DNA from 2 places in the Desulfitobacterium sp. THU1 genome. Region 2 is predicted to be linked to the other one. Evidence: riboswitches for the same ligand, from Rfam matches in the RefSeq annotation. Region 2 holds a riboswitch; the other holds the start of a gene.
The links. A riboswitch is a leader RNA that binds a small molecule or an ion and turns the genes downstream of it on or off. The one in region 2 is predicted to bind S-adenosylmethionine.
Positions count from the first base shown of each region.

Region 1 (7,666 bases), on a different contig from region 2:
ACATTTTTCTAGGGGAATATTATTGACTCCGGCCCCTGCCCTAGCAATTGCTTCGATGGTGTTGGGTAGATCCAGGTCATGCATCTTTGCACTGCGCACAAGAATTCCATTGGCATCCTCGTGACGATCGACATTCACGTAATGATCTGTAAAAAGCCCTAAACCTGTTTCCGAAATTTTATTTATGCAATTGATTTTGAACATATTAAACACTCCTCTTCTTTCGGAACGACACTGTGCCGTTCCCCACATAAATTACTTCCTGTTTTTCGAAACGACACAGGATTCCTTCATTACTTGTTTTCTGCTTCGAACTTTCTCATAAAGTCGACGAGAGCTTGGACTCCTGCCATGGGCATGGCGTTATAGATACTGGCTCTCATTCCTCCGACTGTGCGGTAACCTTTAAGATTTTCTAATCCTGCAGCCTTTGCTTCCTTGATGAATTTAGCGTCCAATTCCTCAGAGCCGGTTACAAAAGGAACATTCATTAAGGAGCGGTCCTTCTTGACTACAGTTCCTTTAAACATCATGCTGTTGTCCAGGTAGTCATAAAGGACGGCAGCCTTTTCCTCATTGATTCTCTTCATAGCTTCCAATCCACCGAGCTTCTTAAGCCACTTGAACACTTTGCCGCAAATATAGATACCATAGACTGGTGGTGTATTGTAGGCAGAGTTATTGTCGACATGCACTTTGTACTTCAACATAGTAGGGGTTCCGGCTAAAACATCCTCGGTGATCAAATCCTCGCGGATAATTACAATCACGACTCCAGCAGGTCCTACGTTCTTTTGTGCTCCGGCAAAAATCAGGCCGTATTTAGAAACATCGATGGGTTCAGAGAGGAAATCCGAGGACATATCCGTCACTAAGGGTTTGTCCCCCACCTCCGGAAGCTCGTTAAACTTGGTACCAAAGATGGTGTTGTTGTGGCAAATATAGACATAGTCGGCATCTTCAGAGAACTTTAGATTTTTAAGATCGGGAATGTAGCTATAGTTTTGATCCTCTGAGGAAGCGATAACATTGATCTTCCCAAAAATTTTTCCTTCGCTGATGGCTTTCTTGGCCCATTGCCCGGTATTGAGATGATCTGCAACTCGATTTTTCATGAGATTCATGGGGATCATGGCAAACTGCTGGGATGCTCCCCCTTGAAGAAAGAGGATTTTATAATTGTCGGGAACCTGGAGCAAATCTCGCAAATCCTGTTCTGCTTCCTGCATCATCCCTTCAATAGTCTTGGAACGATGGCTCATTTCCATGACGGACATACCTGTTCCCTGGTAATCCAACATTTCTGTGGCTGCTTCTTGAAGGACTTCTTGGGGCAGAACAGCAGGGCCCGCCGAAAAATTGTAGACTTTCTTCATCTTGTAATATCCCCCTTAATTATAAATATTTATGTGTATTAACATATATTGGGTAATTAAAAATAAACAAAACCCACCCCAGTATTGGGGCGGGTATTCCGCGGTGCCACCCAAGTTCTAGCCGATCTCAGCACATGGACAATGATGAATGCCACCTTGCTTCTCCAAACTGAAGAAGCAAAAGCAGTGCATTGCGGAAAATAAATAAAACCTCTCGTCCCAAATTAGGGACGAGAGGTTACTCCCGCGTTGCCACCCATGTTGCCGTATACGGCCAACTTATGTCCGCAATATCGGGCGGAACCCGTCACAATTCATCATTGGCCACTCCCGGATGGAATCCATTGGCTTCATAGACTGACTTGCACCACCCGTCAGCTCTCTATACCTAATCAGCGTAGGACGTCCGTTCATTGTGTTCAGCTATAGTTTAACGATGTTATGATTCTAATCTATTACACTTCGACTGTCAAGAGCTATTTTGTATATTTTTGCTAGCGTATTTATTTTCCAACTTCTTGACCTGCTTCGATGTTGCCTTCTAAGCCAATTTCTGAAGCGATCGTGCGCATTCCTTTGATGGTTTCTTCGATAATCTCATCAAGAGCTTTACCGAGGCGGTTTGCTCCTTCTTCGATGACTTCACGGTTGACATTCTCAGCAAAGCTCTTTTGTTTCCATTTCTTTTTGACAGATTTTGTGGTTAAATCATGGATGCTTTTGCTGGGGCGAAGCAAGGCAGTTGCCGAGATCAGACCGGTCAGTTCATCAATGGTAAAGAGAACCTTCTCGACATTCTCTCGGGGTTCCACATCATGGACTAGGCCATAGCCATGGCTTTCGATGGCCCGGATGAATTCATCGCTTAATTCTTTGGGAGTGAGAATTTCCCTCGTTTTGCGGCAGTGCTGATCGGGGTACATCTCATAATCAATATCGTGGAGGAGGCCAATATTACCCCAGAGGTTCGGATCCTCTTGATAGCGGGTAGCAAAATGACGCATCACTGCTTCTACCGTCAGCGAGTGTCGCAATAGGGTCTCACTTTTTACATATTCATTAAGAAGCTGCCAAGCAGCCTCCCGATCCTGTGCGTAGTTTGACATTTTTGCATCCTTCTTTCTTGTCTGATGATTAGTTTGAATTCTATTTGGGGATTTATTTAGATTCTTCGGATCTTCTTACCCTTGACCCTGATATATTATCTTAAGATACTTTTTCACTTTATTTCGTCCAAGTTATAGGGGGTTTCTTGGTAGACGTAATAATTCAACCAGTTAGCAAAGAGCAAATTGGAATGGCCTCGCCACTTGACGGTGGGCTGCCTGCTCGGATCATCTCCAGGGTAATAATTCTGAGGAACATTGATGGCGAGTCCCTGTGCCACATCGCGATCATACTCAGATTTCAAGGTGTGGGGATCATACTCAGAATGACCGGTCACGAAAATCTGCCGTCCGCCCTTGGTCCCGACTAAATACACCCCTGATTCCTCAGACTCAGAAAGGATTTCCAACTCCGGTACCTTTAGGATATCTTCTTTTCTGACTTCCGTATGCCGAGAATGAGGCACATAAAACAGATCATCAAAGCCTCTGAGCAAACGGACATCCCGGCGATTGAGGGTATGAGGGAATACCCCAAACATTTTCCCCGGCAAGGGATACTTGGGAACCCCAAAAAAGTGGTAAAGCCCAGCCTGCGCTCCCCAGCAGATAAAGAGTGTCGAAAACACATTGTGTTGACTCCAATTCATTATCTTTTGGAGCTCCGGCCAGAAATCTACTTCTTCAAAGGACATTTGCTCAATGGGGGCACCAGTAATGATCATCCCGTCAAATTTCTTGTCCTTAATACTATCGAAGGTCTGATAATACTTAATCAGGTATTCCTCTGGGGTATTCTTGGTCAGGTGGGTTTCCGGATAGAGGAGAGTAATATCAACCTGCAGGGGGGAATTCCCTAACAAGCGAAGAATCTGAGTTTCGGTGATTATTTTATTGGGCATAAGGTTAAGAATCACAATACTCAGGGGTCGAATATCTTGGTGCTCGGCGCGACCCTCTTCCATGATAAAAACATCTTCCTGGGTAAGTATTTCGGCAGCCGGTAAGCCATCGGGTACATTGATCGGCATGTTATCTCTCCTCCAAGTGTTTCAACACATAAGTGATAATAAAAAAACCTCTTTACAAGAAAGAGGTTGCGGTCTTAAGTTCCTCTCTCATCTATCAATGGCTCCATCGCAGGAATTAGCACCGCTGTATTCTAGGGAATACCGGTTGCTGGGCTTCATTGGGCCAGTCCCTCCACCACTCTTGATAAGATATTGGATTGTATTTAATTTAAGGTAGTAGGTCAACGCTATAGAAATTATATTATTACATCTCTTTATTTATGTCAACTGATCTATAACAAAAGCCTGAGAAGACTCAGAACGTCACGGGGGTGTTCCCTACATGTAGGGAACACCCCCGGAAAGCAAGTCTCAGGAAAATGGTGAAGAGATTTCTAAGCCGACGGGGCAATGGTCGGAGCCCATGACTTGGGAATAAATGAGGGCATCCTTCAGATGGTCCTTGAGGGCTTCCGAGACGCAGAAATAGTCGATACGCCACCCCGCATTATTGGCTCGTGCGTTAAACATGTACGACCACCAAGTGTAGGCCTCAGTTTTATCTGGGTAGAAGTAGCGGAATGTATCGATAAAGCCATTTTCTAGCAGCTCGGTGAATTTAGCCCGCTCCTCATCGGAAAAACCAGCGTTCTTGCGGTTGGTTTTAGGGTTTTTAAGGTCTATCTCTGTATGGGCAACGTTGAGATCGCCGCAGAAGATAACGGGTTTGGTTTTTTCCAAGCTCTTTAAATAAGCTAGGAATTCTTCTTCCCAGGTCATGCGATAAGTTAAGCGCGCTAATTCTTTTTGAGAGTTGGGGGTATAAACCGTTACGAGATAGAAGGTCCCAAATTCTAGAGTAATGACGCGGCCTTCTTGATCATGCTCTTCCTTGCCGATGCCATAGGTGACCTGCAAGGGCTCCTGTTTTGTAAACACGGCTGTACCAGAGTAGCCTTTCTTCTGAGCATAATTCCAGTACTGGTGATACCCCTCCAGTTGAAAAGGAACCTGATCTGCTTGAATCTTCGTTTCTTGAAGACAAAAGATATCCGCTTGTTCCTTTTCAAAGAAGTCCATAAAGCCCTTGTTCAGACAGGCTCGGATGCCATTAACATTCCATGAAATAAGTTTCATCTATTTCTCTCCCCTATATTGCTACAGCTTAGTCCCAATCTCTTGAGCTAACCAAGCCTTTTCTTCATCATCCAAATACGGCTCCAGTTTGGTATAAGCCATCGTGTTATAGTCAGCGAGCCACACTTTTTCCTCATCAGTGAGTAGGCTCTGGTCCACGCCCGCAATGTCAATCGGGCAATAGGTCAGGGCCTCGAAGCGCATAAACTGACCACATTCGGTCTCTTCATCCTTAACGACCACCATCATATTCTCGGTACGAATGCCAAATTTGCCTTCCTTATAAATACCAGGTTCGTTGGTCAATATCATACCTTCTTCAAGCTTTACAGTGTTGGGAGTTTGGCTCAATCTTTGGGGACCTTCATGGACATTTAAGAACATCCCCACGCCATGGCCGGTACCGCATTTATAATCGAGTCCATATTTCCAGATAGGTTGTCTCGCCAAAACATCTAGATTAGAGCCTGTAGCGCCATGGAGGAATTTCACGGTAGCTAAGGCAATATGGCCCTTCAACACGAGGGTATAATCTCTTTTCTCTTCTTCGGTCAGGGGGCCTAAAACAAGGGTGCGAGTGATATCTGTGGTCCCTCCGAAGTATTGACCGCCGGAATCCACGAGGAGGAATCCTTCTGGGTTTAGGGTATAGGCACTTTCAGGGGTGGCTTTATAATGCATCATGGCCCCGTGATCCTTGTGTCCGGCGATAGTATCGAAGCTAAGGCCGACACATTCCTTGTTTTCTCGGCGCAAATTATCCAGATAATCCCCGGCGGTAAGCTCAGTTATCGGTTCTTTGCCGAGATTGGTCTTGAGCCACTTAATAAATTTAACCATGACAACCCCATCTTGGATAGAGCTCGTCCGAAGGTTCTCCAACTCGGTCTCATTTTTAACGGCTTTGAGCAGAGCGGTAGGATTTGCTCCCTCCACCTTCTTCACCTCGGAAGGGATGGCATGATAAAGAACAGCGTTGAGCGATTCAGGATCAAAGAGAACAGAATCCTTAGCTAGCAACCCTTTCAGGAGCTCCACGATGGCTGCGTACTTTGCTATCCGGATACCTTCGCCCTCTAGCTCTGCTCTCATGGCACCGGAAACCTTAGCTTCATCGATACATAAATAGCAAGCCTCTTCAGTGACTAAGACATGGGCTATGGTCACTGGGTTATTCGGGACATCAGCACCTCGGATATTTAGAAGCCAGGCGATATCATCTAAGGCTGTGAGTACGTGAACATTGGCTCCCTTGCCCTTCATTTTTTCACGGAGTTCGTTTAACTTTTCCCCACGGGACCGACCGGCATATTTTGTATCATAGATAAAGGCATCTGTGGTCGGTAGTGGAGGACGATCCTGCCATAATTGCCCGATTAAATCGGAACCGAATTTTAAGGTGACTTGACCTTGGAATTCCTTTTCCATATCTTGAACCTGTTTAGCGGAGAAGACATGTCCATCAAAGCCCACAGATGCACCTGTCGGCAAAAGGTCCTTTAACCATTTTGTATAACTAGGAACCCGGGGATCTGCTCCACGGAACAGACGGATTCCAGAATTCTGGAGCTGTTTTTCGGCTTGAATGTAATAACGGCCGTCTGTCCAGAGACCTGCATCCGATAAGGTAATCACCGCTGTACCTGCGGAGCCGGTAAAGCCCGAGATCCACTCCCGGCATTTGAAGTGATCTGCTACATATTCACTGAGATGAGAGTCAGAGCTCGGCACAATATAGGCGTCCATCTGATTCTCTTGCATTAGTTTTCTTAGTTTTGCAATACGTTCTTGTACCATCATTTTATTCCCTCATTTGCAGTTATTATTTTAGTCCGAATTAATATATTAAGTTTATAATAGAACATCTATATCTTTTATAATCGACATCTATATTTTAAATAAAATTAAACTAATTAAAACATTAGTGAAATTAGTCTATATTAATTATCCTAGTGGTTATCAAGAATCACAATTGATTTGCTGATAGGTTGTTCCCTTCTCAGTGGTTATCGCTTGGTAGATCTCCGCAAAAAGGATTTCATTTTCTGACAAATGAGCACTTGCTGATTGGGCATCGGTGACCCGCAAAGCAATACCACAGCCAGCTTTAATGCTGGAGGGTATTGGCATAACGCCTACCGAAAAACCTCCTTGCTGCAGGGATTTCTCAGCTAAAATAGACATATGAGTGTTGGGGAACGTTATGATGTAGAGCACATAATACCCCCTAAATATTGATCAAGCGCTTGGCTCCGGCCATGATGGTCACGATGCCGTACATATTGGCAATCTCGCCAACTCCAAGCTTATCGGAGATGCCATAATAGTTGGTGCAGGTACCGCAAGTTTGAATGCTGGTGCCTTGATCAGCCATAGCTTTCAGGTCTTCCAAGCTGTTCGAGTCACTGCTGGTCAGCTGGGCCCCCGAATTAAAGAAAAGGAGATGAGTGGGTGGCGGAGTCAGTTCTCTCAAAGAAAAAATAAAGCTCTTGAGGAGGATTCGCCCGAGCTCCTCGCTGCCTTCTCCCATCGTATCCCGTCCGATAGCGATGACTAGCCCGGAATCCTCAGCGGTCTGGTCATTCTCCAGCACACAGCCTTCACCGACTACTATCGTCACCTCAATGACGCCATTCTCTTTTTGCGTGTATTCACTTTGTAGACCCATTCCCGAGGCCATCTTTTGCAGATTTTGGCGTGCTATATCGTTGTCGACCAATACTGCGACAACTCCCCCCTCTTCACCTAATCCTTCGATAGCCTTTTTGGTGCGGATCACAGGGATAGGGCATACTTGACCTAAAGCATCAATGGTTGTCATTATTATTCCCTCCTCATTGGGTTTCCCCTTAGCTTGGTTTGTTTGCTGATTTCTCATCTCAAGATTATAGGCAAGTCAAAACGCGGTAGAACCTCACCAATGATTCTGGCCTGAGGCTCTGCCTCCTGGATAGCACTTAAGGCCTCTTCCCCATAAGCCTTGGGTACGCTGAACAGTAAACCGCCGGAAGTCTGAGGATCAAGCATTAATTCCTGT
Region 1 covers NZ_JBBWUA010000001.1:183,265-190,930, reverse strand. Annotated here, with positions in the region: gene AAC978_RS00915 (phosphoglycerate dehydrogenase) at 1-204, opposite strand, end outside; gene serC (3-phosphoserine/phosphohydroxythreonine transaminase) at 294-1,376, opposite strand; gene AAC978_RS00905 (HD domain-containing protein) at 1,880-2,482, opposite strand; gene metA (homoserine O-acetyltransferase MetA) at 2,596-3,513, opposite strand; SAM riboswitch class I at 3,598-3,704, opposite strand; gene AAC978_RS00895 (exodeoxyribonuclease III) at 3,865-4,629, opposite strand; gene AAC978_RS00890 (aminopeptidase P family protein) at 4,651-6,429, opposite strand; gene AAC978_RS00885 (DUF3343 domain-containing protein) at 6,589-6,846, opposite strand; gene yedF (sulfurtransferase-like selenium metabolism protein YedF) at 6,857-7,450, opposite strand; gene selD (selenide, water dikinase SelD) at 7,504-7,666, opposite strand, start outside.
Region 1: linked by a shared signal. The riboswitch ahead of metA (homoserine O-acetyltransferase MetA) and the one ahead of AAC978_RS06155 (methionine ABC transporter ATP-binding protein) in region 2 are both predicted to bind S-adenosylmethionine.

Region 2 (7,666 bases):
TCAAGCTTTGCCATTTCCCACGACTTTCACTGGGAGACATTTCTGAGATATAAGCAATGGATGTGACCATCATCATGAAAACACCAAAACCGGTTGCCGCTCTGGAGAAAATGAAGACACCCAAATTATTGGTTAATCCGTTAAGAATGGACATCGAGGAAAAGATCAACATTGCCGTAAGAAAGGTTTTGCGTCGACCGATCAAGTCCGAGATGATTCCGCCCAAGAAACCACCCAAAGTCATACCAATGAAGTAATAACCGGTAATAACACCAATCTGATTCTGTTGCACAAAGCCGTTCTTAACAATTGCCGGGGCAATAAAGGCAAAGTTATTGTTATCTAGCTGCTCAAAAAAGTAAGAACATACGATTAGGATAAATAGAAAAAGATGAGTTTTGCTTATCGGCAAGCCATCGAAATAGTTATTCGGTCTTCTAGCTTGAGCTGGATTCGCTCCCTTACCTTGGGCCGGAGTATCAACACCAATAGACATACAAACAACTCCCTTTGTTTCTTAATCAAAGCCCCCCGTAGGAACGAGGGGCTTTTCTATGCAATTAAAACTGGGTATATCCCGTGTCGTCGTCATCGTCTTCTTTTAAAGAAAGGTCCTCATCCCCGGCGGCTACGCATGCTTGTTGAAACTTGGGATAGCCGGTTGTTCCCTTTACACCAACCTCATTTTGAAGCTCGCCATCAGCTGCACCAGGTACTCGGAATTTATGAATATCAAGCATGGGTACAGGAGTTTCTTTCGGTTCAGCGACTTGGGGAACATAGCTATAGGGATAACGATAAGCCCGATAATAAATGGAAGCGATATTCTCAGAATAAGGGGAGATATATTCCCAAACAACTTCTTTCATGCGAGTCACTTCGAAGAAACGTCCGCCAACCCCTTCTGTAATCATGGTATTGCCATTAGGAAGACGTTGAGCAGCACTGGTTAATGGGCTGTAGAAACGGTAATCGTTAATGAGCGGTGACCCATACCCCATGAGTTCACTACCAGTAATCTGCCAAACTACTTCCATCTTCACAGGATTGAGCTCAAGAACACGGGAACGATCGGTAAGATTAACTTTTGTCCCGTCTTTTGAGGTATTGGTCGGTGCGCCATAACCTGACCATCCACCGTTATCAAAAATCAAGATGTTACCTGCGCCAGGAAGTCCTTCGGGAATCATATGCACATGGTGCTGACCCACGATTTGTCCGATTTTCCGCAGCTTTGGATCATCGGCATAATCAGGGCCCATTCTCCAAACGACTTTACCGGTTTCTTTGGAAATGATCGCGCAAATATTGGATTCCCGAGCATCCCAGATAATATTGTCGGGATGGAAACGTTCATCGCCTTTGTCATACCATTTATTAGGCCCCAAGACACTCATGGAGTTAATATGCATCCAGTCGCCCGTTCCTCCGCCTGCTTCATGCATATTTGGGTTTTTATAAAGAGCAAGTTTAGCGGCTGGGCTGAATCCAAATTCGTTAAAATGGTCACTGGCATTCCATTCCCAAACAATATTGCCTTCCCAGTCTACTTCGATAAAGACGTCGTCTAAGAGGAGTTTATCGGAGATTTTCTTGTTGTAACAGTTCCGATGACATAGAATGAGGGTATTTCCGCTTTCGGTTTTACATTCCATTCCGGGCACATAATAACCGACCGTATTGCCTTCCCTTTGAAAATCATGGTGTTGACGAGCCATCCACTGTGGTTTCTCGCCTTCATCTTCAATATACTCTTTATGATCAAATTTCCAAACCACATTGCCGTCCCAATCCACTTGAACAAGATCGGATTGGTCTTGATAACCGAATTTTGGGTTTCTTTGGCCACGACTTCCCATAACATAGCCTCCAGGCAAAAGCTTGTTCGGGAAACCCTGGAGGTCCTTGAAGACGCGAACCACATTTCCGTTCATATCAATGATGACGCAGCCTAGACCCATGACTTGCATAACGGTATAGCCGTTAAAACACTTTTCAGGATCATAAATCGTTACCCCTGTCGGATGAATGAAAGGTTGACCCATAAAACAACACTCCTTTAGTTTAGTAATATTGTTAACTAAGCCCTTTGGCCTCTTAGCTATAAATTAGCACATGATTTCACAAAACTTTGTAACGCAATTTACAATCTATAAAAAAAAGTTATTCGATCTATAAGATAAATTTATACTTTCTTATATGGGCATTATAAATAAGGCGAAGGTATGATAGAATAATTACAATGTGCAACTTATCTCATGTAAAATGACAATAGGAGGAAGAAATCATGAAAGAGGAATTAGTAGAACATATTACAACCTCCTTCTTTTTGAATGAAACCCTTCTGGAATGTCAGGGACTATCCTCAACTATTTGGGAAAGACATATCCACAGGAGTTCCGGGAGAATTCTCAAAAAAAAAGGCGACTATCTCATCAAAGTTGGTGATAGGCCGAAGGGAGTTCATTTTATTAAGTCCGGCTTAATTAGCACAAACTTCATAGGCAAAGATGGTCTTATTAAAACGTGTAATATGACGGGAACAGGTTGCGTGATTGGCGAGCAATTTTTCTTTCATGAACAGCCGAGCTTATTTGAGGCTCGTATTGTTGAAGATGCTGAGCTCTATTATTTTGAAAATAGAGTTTTCTTAGATCTTTTGAAAGAAGATTTTAATTTTAATCTCTTTATTTTGAAAAGCTTGGCAGGTATATCTCGTAAACTGGCTTCACAGCTACAAGATATATCCACACGCAACACCTGCGAAGGCATCAGCCATATTTTATACAGTTTAGCGTGTTATGAAATTCAAAAAGGAATCACCACAAATATTACAATTAAAATGTCGCATCAGGACTTGGCTAATTTGCTTGGCACCCATCGCGTAACCATCACGAAGAATATTCGTTACCTGAAAGACCAAGGAATCATTGATTACACCTACGACAAAATCGTTATCAAGGATACCGAAAAACTCAAAAATATGTTTAGCGGTGAGTAGGTGTCACAGAAACAAATTAGCACAGGGGCCGTTCCTTACGTTTTTAACCGTAGGGAACGACCCCTGTGCTGTTCCGAATCTTATCCTACACAATATAGATCCCTAATCCCTTTACTGGTAGCTAGCTTCTCTGCCTCGCCCGAAGTTAATGACTCTAAACTCATCTCCACCTTTTTACCCTCTTGACGTAGTCTTTGGGCTTCCGCGATTACTTTTGAAGTGTCCTGGCCAAAGACAAAAATCTCCGCTAGGTCTGCCTGACTATGAGGCAACTGTTCAATAATGGCTTTTAGATTGATGGCAAAACCAGTGGCCGGGTAATCATCGCCGAACTCACAGTATAAGGAATCATAGCGACCCCCTTCAACAATGGGGAAGCCTACTCCAGGTACATAACCTTCGAAAACCGCCCCTGTATAGTAGCTAAACCCCCGTAAAATCCCCAAATCCAGAGACACCTTGTCTTGAACACCAAAATCTCTTAGGTAGCGATAGACCTGCCGCAATGCCTCTACGGATTCCTGCAGCGAAGGTTCCTGACTCCATTCGAGAACTTGACCCAACATCTCTTCAGTGCCGTGAAGATGAGGTAGCTTTAAAAGAATCTCCTGAACTCTTCCTTCTAAGCCACCCTCCTTGACCAAGCGTTCGATACCCACAAAATCCTTGCGAGCTAACTTTTCTTGATAATTTATCCGAAAAGCTTCAGCTACTCCTAGTTCATCCATAATTCCAGTAAATATCCCCATATGCCCGAGATTAATCTGAAAGCCCTTAACACCGATTCGACTGAGGGCTTCACAGGCTAACGCAATCACCTCGGCATCGGCTAACGGGGAAGCTGAGCCGACAAGCTCTACCCCTACTTGACGAAATTCTTGCTTATGAGATTTAGAATAGCGGAATACATCGGCAGCGTAACATAATCTCAAAGGCATATTTCCACCACGCATCCGTGTACTGACCATCCTCGCAATGGGGGTGGTTAGCTCCGGACGCAAGACAAGGACATGTCCACGGCGGTCAAAGAGCTTAAAGAAGGAATCTCCTTCTTCCTCCACCGGTTGGATACACGATCCATACTCTAAGGTCGGAGTGACGATCTTCTGATAAGCCCAAGCATTAAACAAATCAAGAGCGGACCCTTCCGCTTGATCCTGTATGGCCAACTCATTCGGTAGGATATCATGCATCCCCTCTGGGATTCTCAACCCTAAAGAGCTACGAGGCATATTATTTCTCCCCCTCTTCTCGCTCCGACAATCGTTTCAATACCATCTGATAACCATCCGCACCAAAAAACAGACACCGCTTGACCCTGCTGATTGTGGCAGTACTGGCACCTGTGGCCTGGGCGATCGTCGTATAGGTTACATTCTTCTCAAGGAGTTTAGCTACTTCTAAACGCTGCGCCAAAGACTTAATCTCGGCGACAGTGGCGATATCTTGAAAAAATCGGTAGCATTCTTCTCGATCTTCTAATAGTAAAATCGCATCAAAAAGTGCATCAGTTAATGAATCACGCAAGCGCGGATCAATTCCTTGAAAAACATCATCTTCATGTTCTTTCATTATCGCTCATCTCCTTATACTTCTATACTTTAATTTATTAAAGTATTGCGCCCTTGTCAATATTCTTCAGCCTTCTTTAGCAAATTTGTCTATCATTAACCATATTTGCCTCAATTGCTAACATTATTACAGATGAATTTTCTTGCCTTGTTATATAAAAATGACTTGCCAAAGAACATTGCTCTATGCTAATATAGATTCTATCAAGATTCACTCTTGACTTAAAAGTTAATAAATCACTCTTATCCAGAGTAGGTGGAGGGACTGGCCCGATGAAACCCGGCAACCGGCATTTAATGTACGGTGCTAAATCCTGCAGGAAAAATACTGGGAGATGAGAGGAAAGCCGAAGATAACTCCGCGGATTTCCTCGTGGAGTTTTTTATTATATAGTTTTTTAAAATGATTGTTTTTAACCTGCCTTTAGAGCATTTAACTTTTAGAATATGACGAGGAGGAATACCCTTGATACGAATAGAGAATCTAACTAAAGTTTATACCTCCCGCAAGGATCGAGTAACGGCTATTGAAGATATTACTCTTCATATTCCTCAGGGCGCTATCTATGGGATTATCGGTTTAAGTGGTGCCGGCAAGAGTACCTTGGTCCGTTGCATCAATCGCTTAGAGGAGCCCACTAGCGGCAAGATTTTTATTGATGATCAGGACCTGATGCAAATGTCCGCCCATGAGCTCAGACAAGCTCGCCAAAAGATTGGTATGATCTTTCAACACTTTCATCTGCTCCAATCGCGCACGGTCTTCGATAATATCGCCTTTCCTTTAGAAATCGCCGGCTATAAAAAGCCTGAGATTGAACAACGAGTTAGGGAGTTGCTACCCTTAGTGGGCCTAGAAGATAAAGCCCAGGTCTATCCTTCTCAACTCAGCGGCGGACAGAAGCAAAGAGTAGGTATCGCTCGTGCCTTAGCGACGAATCCGAAAGTACTGCTTTGTGATGAAGCAACTTCGGCCTTAGACCCGCAAACAACCCTATCCATTTTGGAACTCCTGCGCGACATCAATCAGCGCTTCGGGTTAACCATCATCATGATTACTCACGAAATGAAAGTAGTTAAGGAAATCTGCACTGATGTTGCAGTAATCCATGAAGCCAAGATTGCGGAACAAGGTCCGGTGGAAGCTGTATTTATCCAACCCCAATCCCGTATTGCCAAGGAGTTCATTTCGACTGTATTCCCTAATGAACTGCCCCTGGATTTACTCCAGGAATTGGCCACTCATCCCAATTCTCAAATTGTCCGTATTCAGTTTTTAGGTTCAAGGACATCGGACCCCATCATCGCCGATCTGATGAAAGAATGCGATGTACGGGCTAATATACTCTATGGAAGTATCGATCATCTCCGCTCTACTCTTTTTGGCACTTTAACCCTGGAGTTGCAAGGAACTCCTGAACAGTTGGCCTTAGCTCATCAATATCTTGACCAACGTGAACTTAAGGTGGAGGTGATCCAGCATGTTTGATTTTGCCAACCCCCAATATTGGGATACCATGGTCCAACTATTAACTCCGGCAACCGGAGAAACCTTCTATATGATTATTGCTTCCACCCTGCTGGCCTATGTGCTGGGAGTCCCCTTAGGGGTGATCTTGGTCATTTCTTCACCGAATCATATCCTGCCCAACCCTTGGGTTGAGCGTATCTTAGGTACAATAATCAATGTTTTCCGTTCTATACCCTTTATCATCTTATTAGTTCTGATTATTCCCTTCACCCGTGCCATTGTCGGCACCTATATCGGTACGACAGCAGCTATCGTCCCCCTCGTCATTTCCTCGGCACCCTTCGTGGCCAGGATGGTCGAAAGTTCTCTCAAGGAAGTCCCTTACGGGGTGATCGAAGCAGCCTTATCCATGGGCTCTTCTCCCTGGCAAATTATCAAAAAAGTGCTTCTTCCCGAGGCCAAAGCTTCTCTTGTCTTGGGTGTTGCAATCACCACCATTAGCATTATTGGCTACACAGCCATGGCCGGTGCCGTGGGTGGCGGTGGTCTAGGGGCCGTAGCTATTCAATATGGCTACAACCGATTCCGAACGGATATCATGCTTTTGACCGTTGTCATTCTTGTGCTTATCGTCCAAGTCATCCAATCCCTTGGTACGATGCTTGCACGCCGAATGACTCATCACTAATACGGTTGTTTCAAGCCAACCCCGAACCTGGGCATGGGCGTACCGGTCGCCGTAACAGGCTTAGGGAATGGACTTGTAACATATATTTAGCAATGAAGGTAAACACAACATGTCTTTATCAGTAATCATCCGCTAAAAGATGATGCAAAGAGAAAAAAGGAACATCAAAGGAGGAAAAATTATGATTCGTTCACATCGCAAACTAACTACTTTACTGCTTAGCTCCGTAGTTGCTCTTTCCCTACTTGTAACCGGGTGCGGAAACACTGCTCAAACCACACCCCCGGCTAATACCGGTAATACCAATGAGCCTGTCACCATCAAGGTAGGGGCTACCCCCGTGCCCCATGCCGAAATTCTCGAATTCATCAAACCTGAATTAGCAAAACAAGGCGTCAATCTGGAAGTCGTTATTTTCACTGAATATCCCCTACCCAATCCGGCCGTGGATTCCGGTGAAATTGACGCCAACTACTTCCAACACACCCCTTATTTAGAGACCTTCACCATTGATCAAGGACTGAAGCTTGCCGTGATTGGTACGGTTCACATTGAACCCATGGGTCTTTATTCAAAGAAAATCACCAAAGCTGAAGAACTCAAGGATGGCGACACCATTGCTATCCCCAACGACCCTTCCAATGGCGGACGCGCTTTAGCTGTCTTGGAATCTGCCGGTTTGCTTAAACTCAAAGAAGGTGTCGGTGTTAAAGCAACCATCTTGGATATTACCGAGAATACTAAAAATCTAAAGTTCTCTGAGGTAGATGCTGCTCAACTTCCCCGTGTTCTTGGTGATGCAAAAGTTGCCGCGGCTGTCATCAACACTAACTTTGCTTTAGAAGGTGGCTTAAACCCAACAGAAGATGCCCTTTACCTTGAAGGCAAGGACTCTCCATATGCCAACATCGTAGTTGCAAAGGAAGATCGCAAAG
Region 2 covers NZ_JBBWUA010000004.1:214,788-222,453, reverse strand. Annotated here, with positions in the region: gene AAC978_RS06180 (MFS transporter) at 1-496, opposite strand, end outside; gene AAC978_RS06175 (aryl-sulfate sulfotransferase) at 561-2,045, opposite strand; gene AAC978_RS06170 (Crp/Fnr family transcriptional regulator) at 2,288-3,001, shown strand; gene hisZ (ATP phosphoribosyltransferase regulatory subunit) at 3,082-4,233, opposite strand; gene AAC978_RS06160 (YerC/YecD family TrpR-related protein) at 4,235-4,573, opposite strand; SAM riboswitch class I at 4,813-4,914, shown strand; gene AAC978_RS06155 (methionine ABC transporter ATP-binding protein) at 5,039-6,061, shown strand; gene AAC978_RS06150 (methionine ABC transporter permease) at 6,054-6,731, shown strand; gene AAC978_RS06145 (MetQ/NlpA family ABC transporter substrate-binding protein) at 6,913-7,666, shown strand, end outside.